3 regions of the Cyanobium sp. T1G-Tous genome follow, and region 2 is predicted to be linked to each of the others. Evidence: predicted binding sites of a transcription regulator. Region 2 holds the regulator's gene; each other region holds the start of a gene.
What was found. Region 2 encodes NtcA, which controls nitrogen genes in cyanobacteria. Its sites were predicted from a motif close to GTANCNNNNGNTAC; they were not measured.
Positions count from the first base shown of each region.

Region 1 (5,110 bases), on a different contig from region 2:
GGGCCGCCTGGGTAAGAATCGAGAAATAGACCCCTTTGATGCGATTGCGAAAAACCAGATAACCAAGCACACCAGCCACTAGGGCAGGCAACACCCAAATGCACAATCCCGTAAACAGAAACGACTGAAACGGCTGCCAAAAAACAGGGATTTGCTTGACCCCATAAAGCCCGAAAAACTCTGGCAACTCCCCAGGCGCTAGAGATAAAAGCTGCAAATGCATGCCAATGGCATAGCCACCTAGGGCAAAGAAGATGCCCTGACCCAGGCTCAGCATGCCAGTAAAACCCCAGATCAGGTCTATACCCAGGGCTACGATTCCAAGCGACAAAAACCGACCCAGCAGGTTGAGCCGGAAGGGCGGCAGAATTGCCGGCAAGACCAACGCTGCTGCCACAAGCAGCAGCCAAGGCAACCAGGTGCGCAATTTCGCCATGGTTCAGGCCTCCACCAGCCGTCCCTTCTGCGGGAACAGGCCAGCGGGCCTGAACTGCAGGAACACGACGATCAGGGCAAACACGAGCACCTTTGCCATCGAGGTGGTGGCAAAAAATGTGATCAGCTCATTGAGGCCGGCTGGCATGGCTGGCCAGAGCAGCAGTAGGGAGCCTGAACCGATCACATAACTGAGCACTCCGATACCCAGGGCCGCTACAACCGTGCCGAGAAGTTTGCCAACCCCTCCCAACACCACCACCATGAAGCAGTCAACGATGTAGTTGCCGCCAAGGTTTGGGCCCACCGAGCCAAGCAAAGTCACAGCCACTCCAGCCACTCCAGCCAAGCCCGATCCCACCAAAAAGGTGAGTGCATCGACGGTTTCGGTGGGAATACCCAAGCAGTCACTCATTGAGCGATTTTGGGTAACGGCCCGGATGCGAATGCCCCAGACGCTCTTCTGCAGAAACCAATGCACCGCCACCAGGGCAATCGCCGTAAGAGCAACAATGAACAGGCGTGCCGTTGGCATATTGACACCGCCAAGTTCAACCGAGCCACGCAACCACAGGGGAGCAGTGACGTCTAGGTTGCGAGCGCTAAACCAGGGCTGATCCAGCACCCGAACACCACCCAGTCCGGAGGCCAAAATGATGCCAAGCAGGCCAGAAATAACCCAGCTAGCCACTCCAAGCAATGGGGTCCAGCGCCGTTGAGCCCAGGAGCTGGGCCACAACCGTGGCACTACCAAGCCAAGAGCCACGGCCACCACAAGCCCCACAACAAAAGCACTGCTCACCGAGCGCACAAATTGCTGCAAAATCAGGCTTACCCCCCAGGTGGCCAAGAGAGTTTCCAGCGGTCTGCCATAAAGGCGCCGAATCACGGTTTTTTCCAGCAGCAAGCCCGCCAGGCCACTCACTAAAAAAGCAAGTGGTATCGCCACCAAAATGTAGATGGGGAAAAGACCCTCCAGGGGTCCATTTTTAAATAGGTTTTGCACCACGAAGGTGGTGTAAGCCCCGAGCATCATCAACTCACCATGGGCCATGTTGATGACCCCCATCAAGCCAAAGACAACGGCCAAGCCAAGGGCGGCCAGCACCAGTACAGAACCGATGGCTAGGCCATTGAAGAGTGTGTCGTAAAGAAGATCCATGGCGCCCAACAGGGCTCGGCAAGAGGAAAAGAATAAAAACGAAGTGAAAAGGGGGAGACAAGCTCCCCCGATCTGAAGTCAATGGGCAAGCCGAAGGCTCACATCTTGAACTTGCCAGCATCAGGACGATCCTGGGTCCAATCGCAGGTGTAACCCTTGGTTTCTGGAACAAACTGGTTCCAGGCAATTGGCTTAAGCACACCCTTGTCTTCGATGATCTTGAACATGCCGTCCTTTTGGACTTCACCAATCATCACCAGCTCGGTGGTGTGGTGATTGGGCTGCACCTCAATCTTGCCCTGGGGGGCATCGAAAGTCACACCGATTAGCGCCTTGCGCACTGCGTTGTTATCAACGCTATTGGCCTTCTCCGCTCCAGCGGCCCAGAGGTAGACCATGTTGTAAGCGGATTCAGCCGGGTCGTTGGTGACCCGATTCTCGCCGTACTTGGCCTTGAAATCAGTAGTGAACTTCTTGGAAGCCGGGGTGTCGAGACTCTGGAAGAAGTTCCAGGCCGCATAGGTGCCTTCAAGATACTCGGGGCCAATTGCCGCAACCTCCTCCTCAGCAATTGAGAAGCTCATGATTGAGTAGCCATTGGCAGGGGTGATACCAGCAGCCTTCATCTGCTTGAAGAAGGCGACATTGCTGTCGCCATTAAGCGTATTAACGATCACACCACCCTTGGGCAGGGCCTGCTTGATCTTGGCAATGATCGGCGCCACCTCGGTGTTGCCAAGTGGCAGGTAGTCCTCACCCACCAGATTACCGCCCTCAACCTTGAGTTGCTCCTTCATGATCGTGTTCGCAGTGCGCGGATACACGTAATCGGAGCCCACTAGGAAGAAGTCCTTGCCCTTATTCTTGAGCAGCCAGGAGACCGCCGGCTCAGCCTGTTGGTTCGGGGTGGCACCGGTGTAGAAGATGTTCTTGGAGCACTCCTGACCTTCGTATTGAATCGGGTAGAAGAGGAAGTGATCCTTGGCCTCAAACACCGGCAACATCGCCTTGCGGCTAGCTGAGGTCCAGCCACCAAACACCACAGCCACCTGATCCTGATCGATCAGTTTTTTAGCTTTCTCAGCAAAGGTGGGCCAGTCAGAGGCACCATCTTCTTCGACGGGAACAATCTTCAGCTTCTTGCCATCGATGGTGATCCCGCCCTTGGCGTTGATCTCCTCGATCGCCATCAACTCGGCTTCAGCCACCGTGTTTTCGGAGATGGCCATGGTGCCGGAGCGGGAATGCAGAATCCCCACCTTCACTTCACCGTCAAAATCGCCAGAGGCTTTTTCGCCGCCGCCGCAGGCCACCAGCGAGAGGCTGGCTGCCATCGCCGTAGCACCAGCGACATAACGCATGGTGGTTTTGCGCATCAGGGAAGACTTCATAAAAACTCCTACGGGAAACCGCTGAATGTTCCGCTGCTATTTAGCGGTCACTGGAAGGTATCCAGTTGTCACACTTTGGCTTTGTAGTGGTTGCTACGATTCAGTAAATACAAGCTAATCAGGGCAGCTGAGCCCACAAAAACTTCTCTACCGCCTCCAGTCCTTCGCCGCTGCGGATGTTGGTAAAGCACCAAGGGCGTCCTGGGCGCATGCATTCGGTGTCGGCTGCCATCACCTCAAGGCTTGCTCCCACCATGGGAGCCAGGTCGATCTTGTTGATCACCAGCAGGTCGGAGCGGGTGATCCCCGGGCCGCCCTTGCGAGGAATTTTGTCGCCGGCGGCCACATCGATCACATAGATGCAAAGATCCACCAATTCCGGGCTGAAGCTGGCAGCCAGGTTGTCGCCACCGCTCTCCACCAGCACCAGATCCAGATCGGGGAAGGCCGCCTCCAGCTCAGCCACCGCCGCCCGGTTGATCGAACAGTCCTCGCGGATGGCGGTGTGGGGGCAGCCACCGGTTTCGACGCCGCGGATTCTCTCGGGTTCTAAAGCCCCAACTCGGGTGAGGAACTGGGCATCCTCCTGGGTGTAAATGTCATTGGTAACAACCGCCAGCTGCAGACGATCGCGCAGTCGCCGGCACAGGGCCTCCACCAGGGCCGTTTTGCCCGAGCCCACCGGCCCAGCCACGCCCACCCGCAGCTTGCTCATCCGATCCGCTCAGCTGCGAAACAGCCTGGAGTACAGCTCGGCATGGCGCAACTGGGCCAGACCCGCACCCACACCACCGCTCCAAAGCTGATCGGGATCGGCAGCCACCAGTTCCAGGGCCCGCTCGGCAATCAAAGGTGCCAGGCCCAGCTGCAGGCGCTGGGCCTCGGTGGGTCCTAGGGGCACCAGCCGCAACGCCGCACTGAGCTGGTTTGCCACCCAGCCATACAAGTAGGCCTCCACCAGCTCGGTGGCAGCAACCTCCAGGGCGCGGCCCGCCAGGGCAAAGGCTGCCGGCCAAGCCAGGTTCAAGGCAGGCGGATTGAAGCCCAGATCGGCCAGCAGCCCCAGCAGCGACGCGCCCATCTGGCGGTGCTGGGCGCGCACCTCCGCCGCCTCCCGCAGGGCCAGCAACCAGCTATCGCGCTCGCGCAATTCGGCTGGTTCAGCCAGCAGCAAACCGGGCAAACTGGCCGCCTCCAGCGCCAAGGTGCCGCGCTGCAACTCAGCTTCCAGCCAGGCCCTCACCCCAGCCCCATCCAGCAAAAGCCCGCGCTGCACCTGCACCTCCAAGCCCTCCGAATAACTGAAGGCCCCCACCGGCAGCGCCGGGCTGATCAGTTGAAACAAGCGCAACCGGCTAGTGGTCATGGCTGTGGCTGTGGGCGGAGCCGTAGGCACCGGACTCGGGCTGAAAGGGAGCCTGCAGCTGATCCACCTGCAGGCCGCGATGCTCCAGCAGATGGGCCAGCACGGAATCGGCGAGCAGGCGCAGTTCACCAGCCCTGATCTCCATCGCCACGTGGCGATTGCCAAGGTGATAGGCGGCCTGGAGCAGGGCTAGGGGATCGGCGCTGCGCACCTGCATCAGCTCCTCCAGCGCCGCGCGCACCTGCACCAGCGGTTCGGCAGCCGTGGCGGCCAGCCACTCACCGGGTTCTAGGGCTGCTCCCCGGCGCAGCTGCAGCAGCACCTGCCTGCCACAGACAGTGCAACGCAAACCCCGCAGCTGGGTGCGCTCCGCCGCTGAAAGGGCCAGCACCAAGGCAGGAACATCCCCCGGACTTGCCGCCAGCCCGCGCTCACGCAGCACCAAAGGCTGGGCAGCAGGCTCGGAGCTGGCCATCGCCGGGTGCACCATGGTCTTTAAACAGCATGCCTGGTGAATCATCCCAACACCATTGCGGCAGGCCGCTGGCACGGCTCCGCTGAGCTGGAGTTCAAGGCCAGGCAGGGCAGTCCGGGGGAGCCGCTGGTCACGGTGCATCAGGGCTGGGCCACCTCCCCCCTGAAATTGCAACGGGCCTACCCCCAGGCAGACGGCCGCTGCGAATTGCCCCTCCTGCACACCGCCGGCGGCCTGGTGGGGGGCGACCAACTGACGGTGCGGGCCTACCTAGCCCCAGG
Region 1 is NZ_JAGQBD010000001.1:279,274-284,383, reverse strand. Features, by position in the region: gene urtC (urea ABC transporter permease subunit UrtC) at 1-436, opposite strand, end outside; gene KBY75_RS01375 (urea ABC transporter permease subunit UrtB) at 440-1,597, opposite strand; gene urtA (urea ABC transporter substrate-binding protein) at 1,696-2,988, opposite strand; gene ureG (urease accessory protein UreG) at 3,107-3,703, opposite strand; gene KBY75_RS01360 (urease accessory protein UreF) at 3,713-4,354, opposite strand; gene ureE (urease accessory protein UreE) at 4,344-4,829, opposite strand; gene KBY75_RS01350 (urease accessory protein UreD) at 4,866-5,110, shown strand, end outside.
Region 1: the regulator NtcA is predicted to act here: its motif matches at 3,072-3,085, upstream of urtA (urea ABC transporter substrate-binding protein).

Region 2 (5,110 bases):
CATGCCGAAAGATCAAAAATTCCTTAGCCGACAACCGCAAGTCGTAGCCATAGGAAGAGCAGCCGTAGCTGAGCACCGGCGAGCCCGCCGCCTCGGGATCGAGGTGGCGCACCAGGCTCGACTGAAACGGCTGCAACATGCCTGCCGCAGCCTGCTCGTTGATCCAGCGGTCGTTCTTCAGCATCAGAGACCTCGGCGCAACTGGGTGACCTGATCAGCCATGGCCATCAACTCAGGAGTCATGGCTGGCCCTGTCAAAATGACATCTAAATGGGCCGGTCGGCGCTCCAAGGTTGCCAGCACTTCAGCCTGATCGATGTAGCCCAACTCCACAGCCAAGCCCAGCTCGTCGAGCACCATCAGATCCACCGCACCACTGAGCAGCTGCTCGCGGCTGAAGGCCCACACCTGGCGCACCGCCTCCAACAACTCGAGCTCCTGATGGGCAGCTGGCTCTGACAGACAGGCAGGCACGCCGGGCCGCAGCCATTGCAGTCGCCCACACAGCCAGACGCTGCTGCCGAGACCCTGATCTACGCCGCCCTTAAGAAACTGAGTAACCAGCACCCGGCTGCCCAAGCCGGCACTACGCAGGGCCTGGCTGAGCACGGCACCGAAACTGCCGCGGAAAGGCGCCGTATGGATTTGCAGCAAGCCCTCCGACTGGGCCACGAGCCGCAATGCCGGCGCAGCAGCAGGCGCGGAGGTGGCAGCCGCCACAGCCAAAGGGCGATGGCCAGAGCGCTGAGATTGGTGCTGGACCGCCGGAAAACCAGCTCCAGAGGAGGAGGTGAGGCCTGAGACGGGCAAGCTCGCGGTCATGAACAACCTGAATAAGAACCTGGAAAATCGAAAAACAGACCTGGAGCGGCGCGAGCAGCCCATGGTCCCGCGGAGCTGAATGTAGCGGGATCGGGCCGCTCCACAAGCAAACGACACCATCCCTAGCGGAAACATACGTACTGGTGCCCCGGGGGCACCGGCGGTGTCATCTCAAACCGTGTGTATTGCTACAAGCCACCCCCCGGGTGATCCTTAGGGTCCCGGCACTTGCCCAGACCTTGATGGTTGGCGCTACCCACGGATTTAGCCGTACCGCCAACACCCCATCGACGGGTGCCCCTGGCGTGGTGGCAGGCATGGGCAGCGCCGGCCAGGGCAACCCCACCCTGCTGGAAGTGATCCGGGGCCTGGCCGGCAGCAGTGTCGAGACGATCGAACGGGGCAAGACGATCTTTTTTCCCGGCGATCCAGCCGAGCGGGTCTATCTGCTGCGGCGCGGAGCGGTCCGGCTGTCGCGGGTATATGAATCCGGCGAGGAGATCACCGTGGCCCTGTTGCGTGAAAACAGCCTGTTTGGTGTGCTGTCGCTGCTTACCGGCCAGCGCTCCGACCGCTTTTATCACGCTGTGGCCTTCACCAGGGTCGAGATGGTGACCGCACCAGCCACCTCGGTGCGCCGGGCGATCGAGCAGGACGCCAGCGTGGGCTTGCTGCTGCTGCAAGGCCTGTCTTCGCGGATCCTGCAGACCGAAACGATGATCGAAACCCTCACCCACCGCGACATGAGCTCGCGGCTGGTGAGCTTTCTGCTGGTGCTGTGCCGCGATTTCGGCGTTCCCAGCTCGGAAGGGATCACGATTGATCTGCGCCTCTCCCACCAGGCGATTGCCGAAGCGATTGGCTCCACCCGGGTCACAATCACTCGCCTGCTGGGCGACCTGCGCAACGACGGGCTGGTTCAGATCGACCGCAAAAAGATCACTGTGTTTGATCCAATCGCCCTAGCCAAGCGCTTCAGCTGAACGCCAGGGATACTGGGGCCCTTCGCGGACGTATGTGACGGGCTGGCTGCTGATCCTCGCTCTGCTCGCCCTGGGGGGAGTGCTCTCCACCCTGGGCGACCGACTCGGCAGCCTGGTGGGCAAGGCGCGCTTGAGCTTGTTGGGGATGCGGCCCCGCCGCACCGCCGTGTTGATCACGGTGCTCACCGGCAGCCTGATCAGTGCCATCTCCCTAGGCCTGATGCTGTTGGTGAGCGAGCGGCTGCGCACGGGCCTGTTTGAACTCGATCGACTGGAGCAACGGCTGCAAACCAGCCGCAGCCAACTGAGCCGCAGCAACAGCCAACTAGCCAGCAGCCGCCTGGAGGTGGCTCGGGCTGAACAGGGCAAACGGGAGGCCCAGACGCGCTTTGAGCAGGCCCAAGCCCGGGCCAGCAAATTGCGCCAGGAGCTGGCGCCACTTTTAGCCCAGCGCAACCAGCTTGAGCTGGAGCGCAGCCGTCTCAGCGAGGAGGTGAAGGGGCGGGATGCGGAAATCCGCCGCACCGAAGCGGAACTGGCCCAGGTGCGCCGCCGGATCAGCGCCGGTGCCAAAGAACTTAAGGACCTGGAGGGCAACCTGATTGCCCTGCGCCGCGGCGACGTGGTGCTAAGCAGCGGACAGACCCTGGCCAGCGCCAAGGTGACCCTTGAGCGCCCCGAGCAGGCCACGGAGGTGATCACCGCCTTGCTGCAGCAGGCCAATCTCAACGCCTTCAGGCGGGTGCTACCCGGCCAGCCAGCCGATCGCCAGATCCTGCTGGTACCCAAGAACGACATCAGCAAGCTGGAGGGCCTGCTCGCCAAGCCTGGCAGCTGGGTGGTGAGCATTCTCTCGGCCGCCAACGTGCTGAGGGGCGAGCGCCAGGTGCTTGCCTTCCCAGACCTACGCCCCAACCGCCCAGTAGTTAAGGCAGGTGAAGTGCTGGCCAGCACCACGATCGAGGGCGACCTCACAGCCCTGGAGCCGGTTTCGCGGCGACTCAACCTGCTGCTGGCCGCTGCCTATGCCCGAGCCCAGCGCCAGGGCACGTTGGTGGAAGGGCTGCAGTTCGATGCGGCCAGCTTCAAACAGCTGGCCCGGGAGCTGAGCGAGCGCCAGCCTGGCCAGGTTGCCCAACTAGAAGCCCTCGCCATCAACAGCGCCAGCACCGCCGACCCAATTGCGGTGGAATTGCGCTGGTTGGCGGCCCCCTCTCCCGCCCAATCGGGGCCGGGCCCTCGCCGCCCATGACGGGCGCTGTGGCGGGCCTGGTGGCAGGCCTCGATCCCGGGCGCAGCAAATGCGGACTAGTGCTGGCGGATCCTGCCGCTCGCCAGATCCGGCAGGCCGCCATCCTGCCCCCGCAAGCCTGCCTCGCCCTGCTCAAAAGCTGGCAGCAAGTGGGGCTTGGCCAGGTTGTGCTCGGCAATGGCACCGGTAGCCAAGACTGGCGCAGCCGGCTTGGCCAGCAGCCGCTGGCGCTAGCGGTGGTGGATGAGAGCGGCAGCACCCTGGCGGCCCGCGAGCGCTACTGGCAGCTGTGGCCTCCTAGGGGCTGCATGCGACTGCTGCCGGCGGGGTTGCGCTTGCCCCCCCGAGATATCGACGATGTGGTGGCCCAGCTGCTGATTGAGCGCTATTGCGGGATGACCCTGCAGCGCAGCAACCAGGAGGTGCTGAGGCAATGGCCGCTGCCGGTCGCCGGAGGCTAAATCGGTTTAAAAACGGGCCCGAACCGTGAAGACGTAGTCACCGCCAGGCTCGAGCTGGTAGTCGACCTTGAGCAGATAACGCAGCAGGGCGTCCTGGATCAGAGCCCTGCCCAAAGAAGGCTCGACGCTGAGTTCACCGCGGTCAAAGGCCCAGCGGAAACTCCATTGGTAACCGCCCGCACTCACCTCCCCCTCCAGCAGCCGCTGGCTGAAGCTCTGATGCAGCACCCGCAACTGGGCAGTGGTGGAGGGAAGACGTGCCATCGGCTCAGGCTGCCTTGCCCTGGGGCTGAAAACCGTTGAGTCGGTTACCAGCCCGCTCCAGGCCGAGGCGCTGGATCAGGCCAATACCTGCCTCCACCTCGCGCAGCACCTCCTCGAGCAGGGGCTGCTCGGCAGGCGTGAAGCGTCCGAGCACGTGACCAACGGTGCGGGCGCGGCGCTCGCCGGGATCTTGGGCGGGGGCGCCAATACCAATACGCAGCCGCGGAAAGTCCTGGGTACCTAGATGGCTGATGGTGCTGCGCAAGCCGTTATGCCCGCCGGCACTGCCCGTAGCCCGCAGCCTCAACTTGCCGAGGGGCAGGTCCATGTCGTCAACCACCACCAGCAACTGGGCGGGCTCGAAACCAAACCAGTCAAGGGCTGCGCGGATCGAGCGCCCACTTTCGTTCATATAGGTCTGGGGCATCAACAGCCTCAGCCGGGCAGGCCCCGAACCCACCTCAGCCACCAAGCCCTGAAGCTTTGGCTGCTGCCGAAAAGAGACGCCACCAGCGCAATCGGCTAGACGCTCTAGGGCCATAAAGCCCACGTTGTGGCGAGTACCTGCGTACTTGGCTCCCGGGTTACCCAGGCCCACCACCAACTGCAACGACAACTCAGGCCGCGGGACCATCGAGAGGCTGCTCAATCAGCTCTGGAGCATCAGCCCCGGAGGCATCAGCTGAAACGAGCTCGGTTGCGGAAACTGCAACCGGCAACTCAGCCGCAACCGGTTCGGCGGTGGTGATCGCCGTGCGCAGCTCCTTTTCGAACTCAGAGGAGGCCGATTGAAAACCCTTCAGAGTGCGCCCCAGGGTTTTACCCAGCTCCGGCAGCCGCTTTGGTCCGAACACCAGCAGCCCGATAGCGGCAATTACCGCCAGCTCAGGCAGGCCAATGCCAAACACGTTCATCAGCCGAGGCCGTTCCAGTTGACCGTGATGCCCTCGAGCAGCAGGGACTTGTTGTACAGCTGCAGGATGATCAGCAGAAACACCAGGAAGAGCACCATAAAAATGCCCATCACGGGCGTGGTGCCCCAGCCGGGAACGACCTTGCCGTACTCAGAATTGAGTGGCCGCAGGATGTCTCCGAGGCGGGTGCGTTGGGCCATGTCTGCTGCAGCCTCTCGGGCATGGATTCGCTTTAAGTACTGTAAGGGCCTCGCGTACCGCGCCGCGGCGGTCCGTCGAGAGTTGTGACGCAACCCGTCATCTGAATCCCCCTTCCGCCTCCATGGACCCCACCGCCACCACCAGCTCCCCGGCCCTTTCCGTGGCCCTCGCCGTGCTGGCGGTGCTGCTTTCGCTCACCGGTTTTGGGGTGTA
Region 2 is NZ_JAGQBD010000028.1:25,359-30,468, forward strand. Features, by position in the region: gene dcd (dCTP deaminase) at 1-184, opposite strand, end outside; gene KBY75_RS13515 (cob(I)yrinic acid a,c-diamide adenosyltransferase) at 184-822, opposite strand; gene ntcA (global nitrogen regulator NtcA) at 1,065-1,805, shown strand; gene KBY75_RS13525 (DUF3084 domain-containing protein) at 1,840-3,057, shown strand; gene KBY75_RS13530 (resolvase) at 3,054-3,518, shown strand; gene KBY75_RS13535 (DUF3146 family protein) at 3,525-3,782, opposite strand; gene pth (aminoacyl-tRNA hydrolase) at 3,787-4,416, opposite strand; gene KBY75_RS13545 (TatA/E family twin arginine-targeting protein translocase) at 4,400-4,696, opposite strand; gene psbH (photosystem II reaction center phosphoprotein PsbH) at 4,696-4,896, opposite strand; gene psbN (photosystem II reaction center protein PsbN) at 5,019-5,110, shown strand, end outside.

Region 3 (5,110 bases), on a different contig from region 2:
GTGCTGCTTTCCGAGAAGGACATCCTCGCCATCGTCAACTGACGACTGGCCTATTACTGAATCCGACCTAACCCCATAAGGAAATCGCCTTCCATGGCTAAGCGCATTATTTACAACGAGAACGCTCGCAGAGCTCTCGAAAGAGGTATCGACATTCTGGCTGAGGCCGTTGCTGTCACCCTTGGACCTAAGGGTCGCAACGTGGTGCTGGAGAAAAAGTTTGGTGCACCCCAGATCATCAACGACGGCGTCACCATCGCCAAGGAAATTGAGCTCGAGGACCACATCGAGAACACTGGTGTTGCCCTGATCCGTCAGGCCGCCTCCAAAACCAACGATGCCGCCGGCGACGGCACCACCACCGCCACGGTTTTGGCCCATGCCATGGTCAAGGCAGGCCTGCGCAACGTGGCTGCCGGCGCCAATGCGATCACCCTCAAAAAGGGCATCGACAAGGCTTCCGATTTCCTCGTAGGCAAGATCAAGGAGCACGCCAAGCCCATCTCCGACTCCAGCGCCATCGCCCAAGTGGGCACCATCTCCGCCGGCAACGACGAAGAGGTGGGGCGCATGATCGCCGATGCGATGGACAAGGTCGGTAAGGAAGGTGTGATCTCCCTGGAAGAAGGGAAATCGATGACCACCGAGTTGGAGGTCACCGAAGGCATGCGCTTCGACAAGGGCTACATCTCGCCCTACTTCGCCACCGACACCGAGCGCATGGAAGCGGTGCTCGAAGAGCCCTACATCCTGCTCACCGACAAGAAGATCGGCCTGGTGCAGGACCTCGTGCCCGTGCTTGAGCAGATCGCCCGTACAGGCAAGCCCCTGCTGATCATTGCCGAGGACATCGAGAAGGAAGCCCTCGCCACCCTCGTGGTCAACCGCCTGCGCGGCGTGCTCAACGTGGCGGCAGTCAAGGCACCTGGTTTCGGTGATCGCCGCAAGGCCATGCTCGAGGACATCGCCGTTCTCACCAACGGTCAGCTGATCACCGAAGACGCCGGTCTCAAGCTGGAGAACGCCAAGTTGGAGATGCTGGGCACCGCCCGCCGCATCACCATCAACAAGGACACCACCACCATCGTGGCCGAAGGCAACGAAGTGGCTGTCAAGGCGCGCTGCGAGCAAATCCGCAAGCAGATGGACGAAACCGACTCCTCCTATGACAAGGAGAAGCTGCAAGAGCGTCTGGCCAAGCTGAGCGGCGGTGTGGCCGTGGTCAAGGTGGGTGCCGCCACCGAGACCGAGATGAAGGACAAGAAGCTGCGCCTGGAAGACGCCATCAACGCCACCAAGGCGGCCGTTGAAGAAGGCATCGTTCCTGGTGGTGGCACTACGTTGGCCCACCTAGCCCCCGCCCTCGAGGAGTGGGCTGCGGCCAACCTCTCTGGCGAGGAGCTGATCGGCGCCCACATCGTGGCCTCCGCCCTCACCGCGCCTTTGATGCGCATCGCTCAAAACGCTGGCGTCAATGGCGCTGTCGTGGCTGAAAACGTGCGTAACAAGCCCTTCAACGAGGGGTACAACGCCGCCACCGGCGAGTACGTCGACATGCTGGCTGCCGGTATCGTCGACCCCGCCAAGGTGACCCGCTCCGGTCTGCAGAATGCCGCCTCCATCGCCGGCATGGTGCTGACCACCGAATGCATCGTGGCCGACATGCCAGATAAGAAAGATGCTGCTCCCGCCGGTGGCGGCATGGGCGGCGGCGACTTCGACTACTGATAGCGGGAGTGGGGCCTTTGTGGCCCCACTCCTTCATCGGCACCGAGGGCAGAGGATTTTCCTTCTGCCCTTTTTTTGTTCCCGTTCAGCCAAGTGGGTCTAGCCATCCCGGCTGTATCGGTTGCCACCTTTAAGAGCCCTTTTGGTAGCAGTTGCTACATGTCTTGGGTCCGTTGGCCTTCAGGGTGGCGCCTGCTTTTGGCTCAGCTGTGCCGCTGCTTTTTGCAACCGATCTGGCCCTTCGCAGTGCCAACAATGGTTTTGTGCTGGTGAGTGCTGCCCTGGTGCTGATGATGACGCCAGCTCTGGCCCTCTTTTATGCGGGCTTTGTGCGCAGCCGCAACGTGCTTAACACCATGGTGATGAGCTTCACCGCCATGGCCCTGGTGAGTGTGCTCTGGGTGTTGTTCGGCTACAGCCTGGCCTTCTCTTCCGGTAGCGGTCCCCTAGCTCCTTTCATCGGCGGGTTGCAGTGGGCGGGGCTCAGCAATTGGTCGGCTCCCTATGGGGATGGGCAACTCAGTCACGGCGCCGTTGCCCTGTTCCAGGTCACCTTTGCGATCATCACTCCTGCGCTGATTTCCGGCGCGGTGGTTGAGCGGATGCATTTCCGCGCCTGGATGGTGTTTCTGCTGCTCTGGAGCACCTTCATCTATCTCCCCCTGGCCCACATGGTGTGGGGACCAGGTGGGTTCCTGGGCAGTTCCGGCCTCGGTGCCATCGACTTCGCCGGTGGCCTGGTGGTGGAACTGGCCTCCGGTGTGGCCGCCGCCGTTGCTGCCCTGGTGGTGGGCCGGCGTCGCAGTGGGGGCGTGGGCTATGCCGCCCCACCCCACAACGTGCCCTTCATCTTGTTGGGGGCGGGCCTGCTCTGGTTCGGCTGGTTTGGCTTCAACGGTGGTAGCGGCCTGGTGGCAGGCAATTTGGCCTCCCTTGCCTGCCTCACCACCAATACCGCTGCCGCTTCAGCTGCCCTGGGCTGGATGCTGCTGGAAACATGGCAGCGCGGCAAGCCCACTGCCGTGGGTGTGGCTACCGGCGCCGTGGCCGGCCTGGTGGCGATCACCCCAGCGGCCGGCTATGTGAGCCCTCTGGCGGCTGTGTTGATCGGCTTTGCGGCAGCGCTGGTTTGCAGCTATGCCATGCAACTCAAGAACCGCTGGCGGCTAGATGACAGCCTCGATGTGCTGCCGGTGCATGGCGTGGCCGGGTTGCTCGGCACTCTGCTAACTGGCGTGTTCACGTTGAAAAGCCTCAATCCCGCTGGCGCCGATGGACTGCTAGTGGGCCAGCCAGGTCAGCTCTGGATTCAGCTCAAGGCCGCAGGATTCACCATTCTTTTTGTTGGAGTAGGCACGTATGTGATTCTTATACTGATTCGCCTGGTGATGCCCCTGCGTGTTAACGATATTCAGGAACAGCAGGGCCTCGATATCAATGCTCACGGCGAAGAGGCCTACAACAGCGAATACACCGGTTAACCGGAGATAAAATTGAGGGCTGCGCCGTTATTGCAGTAGCGCTTGCCACTGGGCTTAGGGCCGTCGTCAAACACGTGGCCCTGATGGCCGCCGCAGCGCCGGCAGTGGTATTCGGTGCGTGGCACAATCAACTTGAAGTCCACCTTGGTGGCGATCCCTTTGGGCAGCGGTTGCCAGAAGCTGGGCCAGCCGGTGCCGCTCTCGTATTTGGCCTTGGAGCTAAACAGGGGCAGGGCGCAGCCAGCACAAACGAAAGTGCCTGGGCGTTTTTCGCTATTCAAGGGGCTGGAGAAGGGCCGCTCGGTGCCCTCCTGGCGCAGCACGTTGTAGGCGGCAGGGTTGAGACGTTTTTTCCAGCTGGCTTCGCTGAGTTGCCAGGCGGGATCTTGGGCCTTGGAAGCGGCTTCGGCGCGGGAGACACCAGTGAAGAAGGCGCCCAGGCTTGATCCCAGGGCTACCAGCAGATTGCGTCGCGGCATTGGGGTCACAGACCTAACCGAGCCAGCCGGCACTGAGCACAACGGCCAGGCCAAGAAAAATTGCCAGCAATGTCCAGCTGATGCGGTTGAGGGTGGCTTCGGCGCTACGGGCACTGGTGAACATCGATCCGCCGCTAGCGGCCAGCCCACCCATGCCATCGCCCTTGGGGCTATGGAGCAGCACGCTGATGATCAGCAGAACGCCACTGCCAATCCACACCCATGACAAAACTGAAGTGATCATGGGCCTCTTTGGATAGGAGTAGGTTAAACGCCCAGGGTCTGGGGGATGGGACTGGCTTCGGCTGCTGTGCCAGTTGCCAGGATCAGTGATTCACCGCTCATGGTTGCGGGCTTGGGCAGATTCAAGATTTCCAGCAGGGTCGGGGCGATGTCGGCTAAGCCGCCATGGTCACGCAGCAACACGTTGGTGCCGTGGCCGGGCAGCTTGCGTTTCTCGCCCTCCACCAAAATCACCGGCACGGGATTTGTGGTGTGTGCCGTCCAGGGGCGACCATCTGGGCCCTCCATAACTTCGGCATTGCCGTGGTCTGCGGTGATCAGCAGGGTGCCCCCCATGCGGTTGGTGGCCTCCATCAGCTTTCCAACGCAGGTGTCGACAGTGGTGATTGCTTCAGTGGTGGCAGCCATTTTGCCGGTGTGCCCCACCATGTCCGGATTGGCGTAATTGATTACCACCAACGAGTAAATGCCCTTTTTGATTGCTGCAATACAGCTTTCAGTGAGCTCGCCGGCGGACATTGCCGGGGAGAGGTCGTAGGTGGCCACCCGCGGCGAGGGGACTAGGTGGCGATCTTCACCAGGGAAGGCCTGCTCAATACCCCCATTCATGAAGTAGGTGACGTGAGGATATTTTTCGGTTTCAGCTGTGCGGAACTGGCGCAGCCCCGAGTTCGACACCACTTGGCCCAGTAAGCCATCGAGAGATTCGGGCGGGAAAGCCACCGCTACGGGCAGGCCCTTTTCATATTGGGTGAAGGTGACCACATCCAGGGGGTCTTGGCGCTGCCGGGCGAAGTCGTCAAATTCCGGCAAAACCAGGGCGCGGATCAACTGGCGCACCCGGTCGGGCCGGAAGTTGAAACACACCAGAGCGTCTCCGCTCTTGATCAATCCCTCCGCCAATCGCAATGGTTCGAGGAATTCGTCGCCGATCTCTTGGGCGTAGGAGGCGTGGATGGCGTTGACCGGGCTGAGCTCGGATATCTCGCTTGGTTCGGTTAAGAGTCGGTAGGCCTTTTCGGTGCGGTCCCAGCGGTTATCGCGATCCATGGCCCAGTAGCGGCCGCAGAGGGTGGCGATACGGCCGACGCCGGCGCGACTGATCTGCTCTTGAACCTGGGTGACGAATCGGGGAGCACTGCTCGGGTCCGTGTCCCGGCCATCGGTGATCACATGGAT
Region 3 is NZ_JAGQBD010000003.1:35,713-40,822, reverse strand. Features, by position in the region: gene groES (co-chaperone GroES) at 1-42, shown strand, start outside; gene groL (chaperonin GroEL) at 94-1,728, shown strand; gene KBY75_RS02955 (ammonium transporter) at 1,914-3,209, shown strand; gene msrB (peptide-methionine (R)-S-oxide reductase MsrB) at 3,206-3,688, opposite strand; gene secG (preprotein translocase subunit SecG) at 3,702-3,932, opposite strand; gene gpmI (2,3-bisphosphoglycerate-independent phosphoglycerate mutase) at 3,956-5,110, opposite strand, start outside.
Region 3: the regulator NtcA is predicted to act here: its motif matches at 1,874-1,887, upstream of KBY75_RS02955 (ammonium transporter).